DNA from 3 places in the Lysinibacillus capsici genome. Region 3 is predicted to be linked to each of the others. Evidence: riboswitches for the same ligand, from Rfam matches in the RefSeq annotation. Region 3 holds a riboswitch; each other region holds the start of a gene.
The links. A riboswitch is a leader RNA that binds a small molecule or an ion and turns the genes downstream of it on or off. The one in region 3 is predicted to bind thiamine pyrophosphate.
Positions count from the first base shown of each region.

Region 1: it holds a riboswitch for thiamine pyrophosphate, as region 3 does, so the genes downstream of both, thiC (phosphomethylpyrimidine synthase ThiC) here and thiT (energy-coupled thiamine transporter ThiT) in region 3, are expected to answer to the same signal.
Region 2: it holds a riboswitch for thiamine pyrophosphate, as region 3 does, so the genes downstream of both, thiW (energy coupling factor transporter S component ThiW) here and thiT (energy-coupled thiamine transporter ThiT) in region 3, are expected to answer to the same signal.

Region 1 is NZ_CP084108.1:316,521-319,806, reverse strand. Features, by position in the region: gene thiC (phosphomethylpyrimidine synthase ThiC) at 1-1,164, opposite strand, end outside; TPP riboswitch at 1,305-1,419, opposite strand; gene LCP48_RS01555 (AEC family transporter) at 1,480-2,409, opposite strand; gene LCP48_RS01550 (methyl-accepting chemotaxis protein) at 2,521-3,286, opposite strand, start outside.
Region 2 is NZ_CP084108.1:939,809-943,094, forward strand. Features, by position in the region: gene LCP48_RS04390 (VWA domain-containing protein) at 1-1,211, shown strand, start outside; gene thiW (energy coupling factor transporter S component ThiW) at 1,398-1,898, opposite strand; TPP riboswitch at 1,993-2,100, opposite strand; gene LCP48_RS04400 (MFS transporter) at 2,167-3,286, opposite strand, start outside.
Region 3 is NZ_CP084108.1:4,030,156-4,033,441, forward strand. Features, by position in the region: gene LCP48_RS20015 (hypothetical protein) at 1-542, shown strand, start outside; gene map (type I methionyl aminopeptidase) at 572-1,327, opposite strand; gene thiT (energy-coupled thiamine transporter ThiT) at 1,490-2,050, opposite strand; TPP riboswitch at 2,185-2,292, opposite strand; gene LCP48_RS20030 (magnetosome magnetite crystal formation protein family) at 2,418-2,741, shown strand; gene LCP48_RS23390 (hypothetical protein) at 2,797-2,919, shown strand; gene LCP48_RS20035 (AAA family ATPase) at 2,960-3,286, opposite strand, start outside.

The DNA.
Region 1 (3,286 bases), 980 kb from region 3:
AACGTCATGCTGCCAAGCAATTTGTGTTAGCTCGCCTAGTGTTTCAAGCTCTGCAAATTGTGCCTCATCATTGGCATCTGCAATTGAGCCGGGGCGTAAACCATCACCTAAGGAAAAAGCAACATCATAAGCTTTCATAATTTCACAGATTTCCTCAAAGTGTGTATACAGGAAATTCTCTTGATGATGATATAAACACCACTGTGCCATGATAGAGCCCCCTCGAGATACAATACCTGTCACACGATTTGCTGTTAGTGGTACATAGCGTAAAAGGACACCTGCATGAATGGTGAAGTAATCCACACCCTGCTCAGCTTGTTCAATGAGAGTATCACGATAAACCTCCCACGTTAAATCCTCTGCTACACCATTTACCTTTTCTAAAGCCTGATAAATTGGCACTGTTCCCACTGGCACTGCAGCATTTCGAATAATCCATTCTCTAGTTGTATGAATATGTTTACCAGTCGATAGATCCATAATATTATCTGCGCCCCATCGAGTTGCCCAGGTCATTTTCTCAACTTCTTCTGCAATGGAAGAAGATACAGCAGAATTCCCGATATTCGCATTGATCTTTACATGAAAATTACGCCCAATAATCATTGGCTCTGCCTCAGGGTGATTAATATTAGAAGGCATTATAGCTCGTCCAGCTGCAATTTCTGAACGTACAAATTCAGGATTCATATTTTCACGAATCGCTACAAACTCCATTTCAGGCGTTATAATCCCCTTTCGTGCATAGTGAAGCTGTGTCACATTTTTACCTTTTTTAGCACGCAAAGGCTTTCTCGCCAACTCAGGGAAGACATTTTCTTGAATACGCGGGTCATCAACATGACGAAAGCCATTATCCTCCGGTTTAATGGAGCGTCCCTCATATGCTTCTACATCCCCTCGCTCTTGAATCCATGCATTTCGTAAGGCAGGTAAACCTTTCGTAATATCTACTTGGTAGGCTGGATCTGTATAGGGCCCACTCGTATCATATACTCGAATAGGAGCATTTTCTTCATTTCCAAAACTGCCTGTTGTCGGACTTAATGCAATTTCTCGCATAGGTACTAGAATATCTGGGCGTGATCCTTCCACATATACTTTTTTACTTCCTTCAAAGCTAGACATAATGGTAATATTCTTTTCACTAATTGCTGACATGAGCTACTTCTCTCCCTTAAATTTATTTTAATCTAAGGACCGATTCTAGCTCACCCCAACAATCCAAAAAATAAAGGCCGAATCCAAAATAATTATTTGGATCCGGCCACGAATGTAAAGGTCTATTGATTGCATACTCTGCAATAGCTTCTTAACTTTCCCACGCTGGTATGAGCCAGATCAGGTCCAAAGGGTCAAGAAACTTTGTAGCGTTCCCCTCTCAGCCTGACTCATCAGACTCCCCTAGTTAATACTATTTAGTTTGATGCTAGTGTAGCAGATAATACTAAGAGATGGAAGTTATTTTTTATCTTACTAGGTAAATAATACTTCCGCAAAATAGATCACAATGGTTACCGTTATACAGCTTACAATGGTTGAAAATAAAACAGCTTGCGCGGCTGTTGCTGATTCTACATCATATTCCAATGCTAGAATAGAACTATTACGGGATGTTGGAAAGGCACTAGCTATAAACAGTGATTGTGCGACGACTCCATCTAATCCCAATATATAAATAATGGCTAATGCAACAGATGGTCCAATAATTAATCGCGTAAAACAGCTGATAAAGACAGTTTTATTAAACATTGATTTCATCTCTAGTTGTGATAATTGCGCACCTAAAGTAATTAAGGCCACAGCAATAAATCCATCTGCTACATGTTCTACTGGAATTTTGATAAACTGTGGAATACCGATATCAAAATAATTCATAGCGACACCAATAATCAGCGCATGAATAATAGGCATTCTAAAGAAATCCTTGATGATTGTCATACCTGACTTTGTAGAAGAAATTAAATTGTATAAACCATATGTGTACGTAGTCATATTTTGAAAGATTACGAGCATGACCTGAATGGCTACTCCAATAGGTTGCGTGGCAAATATCATTTGAGCCACCGGAATACCGTAATTGCCCGAGTTAATAAGCACCACACTATTTTTAAAGACAGCTGCCTCTGTTCTAGCTAAACCTAGCCCTTTTGCCATAAAATGACTGAGTAACATTTGACTACCAATAAAGAGTACAATAAATAATCCGACCTCTCCCAGTACCGATAACTCCACATGTGTTTCATATAAATTTACAAAAACAGCTGCCGGCATAAAGCAATATGTAATAAGCTGAGACAATGCTTTTAAATTAAAGCGAAATTTCTTTTGTAGGATAGCGCCTATTACAAGTAACACTAAAATAGGTACAACAATTTGAAAGAAAATCATTCCGAGATACATCATATCAATGTCCCCCTCTCAGTGTGAATAGTAGTGTTGAATTCCTTCTAGGTCAATTTCGCTGACTTTCACAATAAAAGAAGACTGCCTCTATATTGAAGGCAGCCTTTGCTTTTAAACAAGCTTAAATCGATTTACAACTTCTTGTAGCTCGTTTGAAATATCGTTCATATTTTGAATAGACTCTGCTACTTTTTGTAATTCTGCTTGTTGATCCATTGCAGAAGCACTTACTTGTTCCGCAGAGGCTGCTGTTTGCTCTGAAATAGCCGAAATACTTTGGATCGCCATGATTGCCTGATTTTTATGCTCTAACATGCTAGATAGTTTATTCATTAATTCACTAATAGAATTTGCAATTGAACCTGACAAGTCACTGCTATCTTTAAATGCTAGTTGCGTGCTTTGTACTGACTCATTTTGAGATTGCATTAAATCTGCATTAGATGCAATCACAGCAACTGTCTGCTGAGAATTTTCAAGAATGCTTTCTACTGTACTCTTAATAATTTCTGTTTCATTTTTAGATTGTTCTGCTAGCTTTCTAACTTCCTCTGCAACTACAGCAAATCCTTTACCATGCTCACCAGCACGTGCAGCCTCAATACTTGCATTTAAAGCTAGCAGATTAGTCTGCTCGGTAATGCTTTGGATCGAAGCAATAATCTGATTAATATTGGCAATATTAGAAGCTAATGATTCCATTTGCTGCTGGATACGCCCATTCATTTCATTTGTCTCCATATTACGCTCTCTTAAACTTTCAACCTCAAGCAATCCTTTTTCTGTTGTTACACCTGTTTTATGAGATAGCTCATCCATTTCATTAGAAAGAGCCGTAATCGCATCAATCTGATCTGATAAATCCATCATTCGATAA
Region 2 (3,286 bases), 1.6 Mb from region 3:
TTAGCAGTAAAGAAGAGGCTGTGGATACTATTTTATCCGTAACACCTGGTGGGGGAACAGAAATCTATAGTTCATTAGCTAAAGCCTACGAGAACCTTGCTGATTTAAAGCTCCAACGTAAGCATATTATTCTCTTAACAGATGGGCAATCACAGGCAGGGAACTATGAGGATTTAATTACTGAAGGAAAAGAAGATGGTATAACCTTATCGACAGTAGCGATTGGACAAGATGCCGATGCGAACTTATTAGAAGCACTTAGTGACATGGGCAGTGGACGTTTCTATGATGTCATAGATGAGCAAACCATTCCTTCTATTTTATCTCGTGAAACTGCTATGATTTCCCGTACCTATATTGAGGACAATCCATTTTACCCTGCAATTTATAATGCAGCAGGATGGAACACACTGTTTGCTAATGGTGTCCCACAAATGAATGCATACATTGGGACAACGGCAAAACAGGGGGCTACTGTCGTAGCAGAAAGCGAAAAGGAAGATCCTGTGTTAGCGCAGTGGCAATATGGTCTTGGTAAAACATTTGCCTTTACATCTGATTCAACGGGTAAATGGACAGGAGATTGGGCAAGATGGCAAAATTGGGGAGTATTTTGGCAAACACTTATTTCTCAAATGCTACCAAGCTACAATGATGTAGCCTATGATGTAAGATTGGAAGCAGATGGTTCCTTTATGATTACAGACCCTACAAATGAAGCTGCATTTTTAGATATTGTTGCAGTAAATGAAGCAGGGGAGGAGCTAGAAACACAACTTGAAACCATTTCCGCATCCCAAGTTCGAGCTGTAGTACAAGCTGAACCTGGATTAATTTTCTTCCGTGTAGCAGATGAAAAGCAGGCCATTTATCAGGCAGGGCTAAGTGTTCCTTATAGTGCTGAATACGAGCTACTCCCTGTAAATAACCAACTGATAGAAGAGTTAACGCAACGAACAGGAGGCACTGTTTTAAAGGAACCACAAGATGTCTTCCGTGACTTTACGACAAAAGGAGCAGATCGGCAAAATATTGCCACATGGCTACTCTTAGCGAGTATGCTTCTTTTCTTTATTGATATTACCATAAGACGTTTTGGTTGGAATTTCCTAACGAATGCGAAGAAAAAAGAGCCGCTGGTTGAGGAAAAAACTATACCAGAAGACACGAATGTAGCACAGTTGTTAAAAGGCATGAAAAAACGATCTTAAAATAGAGGAAGCAGTGCAAACTCGAATAGTTTTGCACTGCTTTTTATATTCCTTGAAATAGAGAGCTATCCCCTTTGTAAAGAGGGTAAGAATTATCTAAAAAGTAGGCTCTTTGCTCATAAAGAGAAGAAAAGCGCTCCAAATTGGACTACCCCAGCTCAATGAATGCTCATAATTCAATCCCTCTCAATAAAGAGAAGAATTAAACCTCTTTACTAACTCTGTTTTACGCAAGCTACTCGCAACCATTACACCTAAAATGGCGCCGATTGTACTAGATGTTAAAAAGGCTGGTAGGAAGAAGAATGCTGCTACAGATGTTCCCATGAATAATTTTGCGTAAGGGACGGCAATAAGTGAAGCCAAAATGCCAGTTCCGATAACTTCTCCGATACTAGCTAACCACATTTTATTACTATATTTATAGGCAAAGGCAGCACAGAACGCGCCGATGATACTACCCGGGATGGCTAGTAGAGAGCCTGTTCCAGTAAGAATACGAATGATAGCAGTGACAAAGGCAACTATAACTGTTGGTACGGGTCCAAGTATAATAGCTCCTATCACATTAATCGCATGCTGAACGGGGTAAGCACGTGCGATGCCTGTTGGGATGGATACGAAAGTAGAGCCTGCAACAGCAATGGCTACTAATAAAGCCATGACTGTTAATTTACGAATTGACATAAAGTTCACTCCTTTTAGTAAAGTTGGTGAGGAAAAATAAAAAGGCCACCCCCTTTAAACAATAGGAAGCGGCCTTGCGTGTATATAGTGACAACAGCAAGTAGCGCCACTTCCCTCCGCTAGTGTGAACTAGATCAGGTTCAAAGGGTCCGTATATTACCATATACGTCTCAGCCTTTTAAAGACTCCCCTAGTGGTTAAGATTATTCAATTTAGTGAATCAACAATAATGTAACATACTGCTAAAAATAGTCAATGATTTTTCAGACTATTTTGTATCGGGTTGCATTAAATGAGGTGCTTTTTTCACTGTCCAGATGAGTGCAAGGAAGAAACAAGCTAATAATATGATAGAACCAAAAATATAGGGGCTATTCATATTCCAGTCAAATAATAAACCTGCCAAAGCGGGTCCAATCATATTCCCAAGGCTCATATAGGCATTATTCAAGCCCGCAGCGAATCCCTGCTCTTTTTCTGCAAGTTTTGAGATAAGTGTATTAACAGCTGGACGAATTAATGTCGTTGCTGTAGAGAAAATTGTTGCTACAACTAATATAAGGGCAAAGCCAGAAACAAATAATATTAAGAAAATAGCAACGGATGCAATAAACAAATTAACTAGTACTACTTTCATTTCACCATAACGATTGAACAGTGGTGTAATAATAAACATTTGTACTACTACTCCAAAAGCACCACCAACAACTAATATAATCGCTATATCTACAGGTGTGTAATTAAACTTTTCTGTCACAAATAATGACAATGTCGTTTGGAAATTTGCAATTCCAAACGAGAACACCAGCATAATTATGAGCATAACAAAATAAGGCATATGTATGGAACGAGCCATTTGCTTCGCCAGATTGTCTTGCTTTTGTTTCTGTTGCGCAGTGTTTGGTTTGGTAGAAGGTAATAAAAAGTAAGATAAAATAGATGCTACAATGGCTGCAGCTCCAGCTGTGAAAAATGGGAAATGTAAGCTTACCTTTGCTAAAAAGCCACCAATACCAGGTCCAATCATAAAGCCAAGAGACATAGCGGCACCCAACATCCCCATACCTTTCCCGCGTTCTTCATAGGTTGTGACGTCAGCGACAAAAGCCATAATAGGAGGAGCAACAAATGCAGAACCTAGACCACCTAAAAATCGTGCTAAAAAGAGCATCCATACATCTGTAGCAAGGCCAAATCCGATTTGTGCAAGACCTGTTACGATAAGACCGAAAATGATTAAATTTTTTCGACCGTACTGATCTGAAAGATTCCCAGCAATAGGAGAAAATACGAATTGAGCTAAGGCGAACGTTGCGATTAGCATACCTAGAACTTGTCCTGCTGCACCAAATATTTTTAAATACTCTGGCATGACAGGAATAATAATG
Region 3 (3,286 bases):
TACTCGGTTATTGGTTAGTTATGAACATAAAAAAGACAACTTTGAAACAGTCTGCGCTTTTTAGTTGCATAAATATATTACAAGCATTAATGATATATGTCTGGCACCATGAGTTATTTATTGTTTCTCTTGGCATTACATTACTCTTAGTCTTGTATTTGTTTATGTTGTATAATACGTACCCTCTTCAGAACAAATCCTTGTTTGGTCGTATTCCTTTCTCTATTTATTTAGCATGGATGACATTTATTTTTATCACAAATACAAGCTTTACGTTAACGGCTTATGGTTGGAACGGCTTTGGTCTTAGTACGCCTCTTTGGGCAGTGATTTTACTTACTTTAGGAGGAGCCATTGCGCTACATATCCGTTTCCATCACTTTGATGTTATGTATCCAAGTGTTTTTATTTGGGCTTATATTGGAATCGCCATACATAATGGTTTTGATGAGCTACTTGTCACTACAGCCGCTTTATTTTTATGCGGTGTTCTCTTTGTTGGCATTTTATTTATTAAAAAAAATCCTGCCTACCAAAAATAATTTGGTTAGCAGGATTTTTTCATTGCATCCTATTCTTCGTCTAATGACGTTAAGATAATTGGTTTATCTTTTGTTACAATGACTGAATGTTCGATTTGAGCTACAAGTGATTTATCAGGCGTCACGAATGTCCAACCATCACCTGCTTCTACGATATGCTCTGCATTTGCTGAGATAAATGGCTCAACCGCAAGGACCATACCTTCTTTCATAATAGTAGAATCCCATGCATCGTAATAATTTAAAATATGGTTTGGTTCATCATGTAAAGATTGACCTAAGCCATGACCTGTTAAATTCATAATAACAGTTAACCCATTAGCATTTGCCTCGCGTTCAACAGCTTTACCAATTTGATTTAATTTAGATCCAGCCTTTACTTTTGTCATTGCTCGATCAAAGGCACTTTTAGCAACACGGCAAAGCTTTTCTTTGTCCTCATAGCCATCACCCACAACAAATGAAATACCTGTGTCAGCAAAATAGCCATTTAAAGAGCCAGAAACATCAATATTTACGATATCTCCTTCTTGAATAACACGCTTTCCTGGAATACCATGTGCTACTTCTTCATTGACACTAATACATGTATACCCTGGAAAATCATATTCTCCCTTTGGTCCTGAAATAGCGCCAGCCTCTGCAAACATGCGACCAGCAATTTCATCAAGCTCAAGTGTTGTAACTCCTGGCTTTGTTGCAGCTTTCATCGCTTCACGAATTTCAGCACAAATGCGTCCTATTTTTTTAAAAGCTTCAATCTCTTCTTGCGTTTTTACAATCATGTATAACGTCCCTTTCATCTATTATCTATTCTTTAATATAACATAACTTTTTATGGGTATAACGATAAACGCTTTAAATATTGTATGCTTTCCTACTTTGCAAAGTGCTAAAAGAGCTATTCACGATAAAAAAGTCCCTCCACTCACGTGAAGGGACTAGCATTAAGCTTTTCTTTGCATTAATTGTGGAGCGGCTGTGAATAAAAGAACACCAACGATCGCCGTTAAAATGGTTGCTGGTAGCATATATGTACCATTGTAGATGATGGAATAGATCCATGCATTTTGGTCACCCGCATATTCGGCAAAAAATACCGCACCAGCAATTGTATGTGCTGTGTATCGTAAGAAGCCTGCGAAAACGGTACCTATGATTATATAAAGTGCCATTTTTGTTTTGTTCATATGTTTAGCAGCGTCTAACACTGGTCCACGTACAACCGCCGCTAATCCTACAACAGTAAAAGCAACGCCATAATCCAGGAATCCTTGTAGCCAATGCACAATCGTAGCACCAAACATGGTTTGCATTACACCTACGAGTAATCCAGTTGTTAGCCCAGCTACTAAGCCCCAGCGAAATGCTATTAACATAATTGGTACCATAACAAGACTAACTGAGCCGCCTTGTGCCCATACTTTAAAGGAAACCTGATCCAGTACGAGACCAATCGCTGCAAAAATCGCAATCTCCACTAGCATTAATAGTCTTTTTTTGTCCATACATATTCTCTCCTTTGTTCCGATGTAGGATACAAGAGCAGGAATAGAAAAGCGCTGATATGTCTCTTTCTGACACCTTTTTTCCTTTAAGGACGAAAAAACGATGTCAGGACAGAGCCTCACATCGTACAAGTGTCGGTTTCTATCCACATCCCTACGCAAGCATTAACTTACAGGTTCGAAGAGTCAAGGCATTACGTGCCCAGTCTCAGCTGACATCATCAGCTCCCCTTGTGGTCGTTACATCTGAATTTATTTGAACAATCTCATTGTACGCAAAGGATTGAAGGATTACAACCTTCCATACATCATTTTTTTGAAACTTTGCTGTTTTTCATGCGTAAATATTTAAAAAGGAGGTACAACTATGGAGAATCAAAAAATTTTAGCTGCCTTTAGTTATCTTAGTATTTTCTTCGCCCCTTTTATCGTTCCATTAATTGTATATTTCGTGACAAAAGACAGTGATGTAAAAAGCCATTCGATTCGTGCACTTGTCTCTCATTTAATACCTTTTGTTTTTGGCATTCTATTCTTTATTGTCTTTGTTTTTTCTACATTTAGTTTAGATCCAACCTCCAATAACAAGACGGTGATGATTATTTGGTTTGCTTCATTCGCCATCTATGCCCTCGTCTCACTCGGTATTGTGATTTGGAATATAATTCAGGCTGTTCGTGTTATCCGTTAATGTTTTATTTTTAAGAGAAACAGGTAGTAGTAATTGTAAAAGGAGCTGTTTTGGGATGAAAGTATCAAACGTTGTAAAAACTGCCGTTAAGTTAGCACCTATTGTTATTCCTATCGTAAAAAAAGTAATGGCTGCAAAAAAGGGCACAACGCCTACAACCACAACCCGAAAAAAATAAAACGAAGGCGTATTCCTTTTAGAGGAAATACGCCTTCGTTTTATTTCACTTCAAAATGGGTTTGACTATGGCCATTTAATGTTTTTTCCACATGTAAAACTGCTGGCATCGCGGATTTCAATTCAGGCACATGCGAAATAACGCCAATCATACGACCAGAATCCTGCAAATCAATTAATGTATCGATTGCTTTATTTAGTGATTCCTCATCGAGCGAGCCAAAGCCCTCATCAATAAACATCGTTTCAATATGAATATTACCTTGGTAGCTTTGAATCACATCTGCCATCCCCAATGCAAGGCTCAACGAAGCATTAAATTTTTCGCCACCTGATAAAGTTTTGACATCTCGTAATTGATCTGTAAA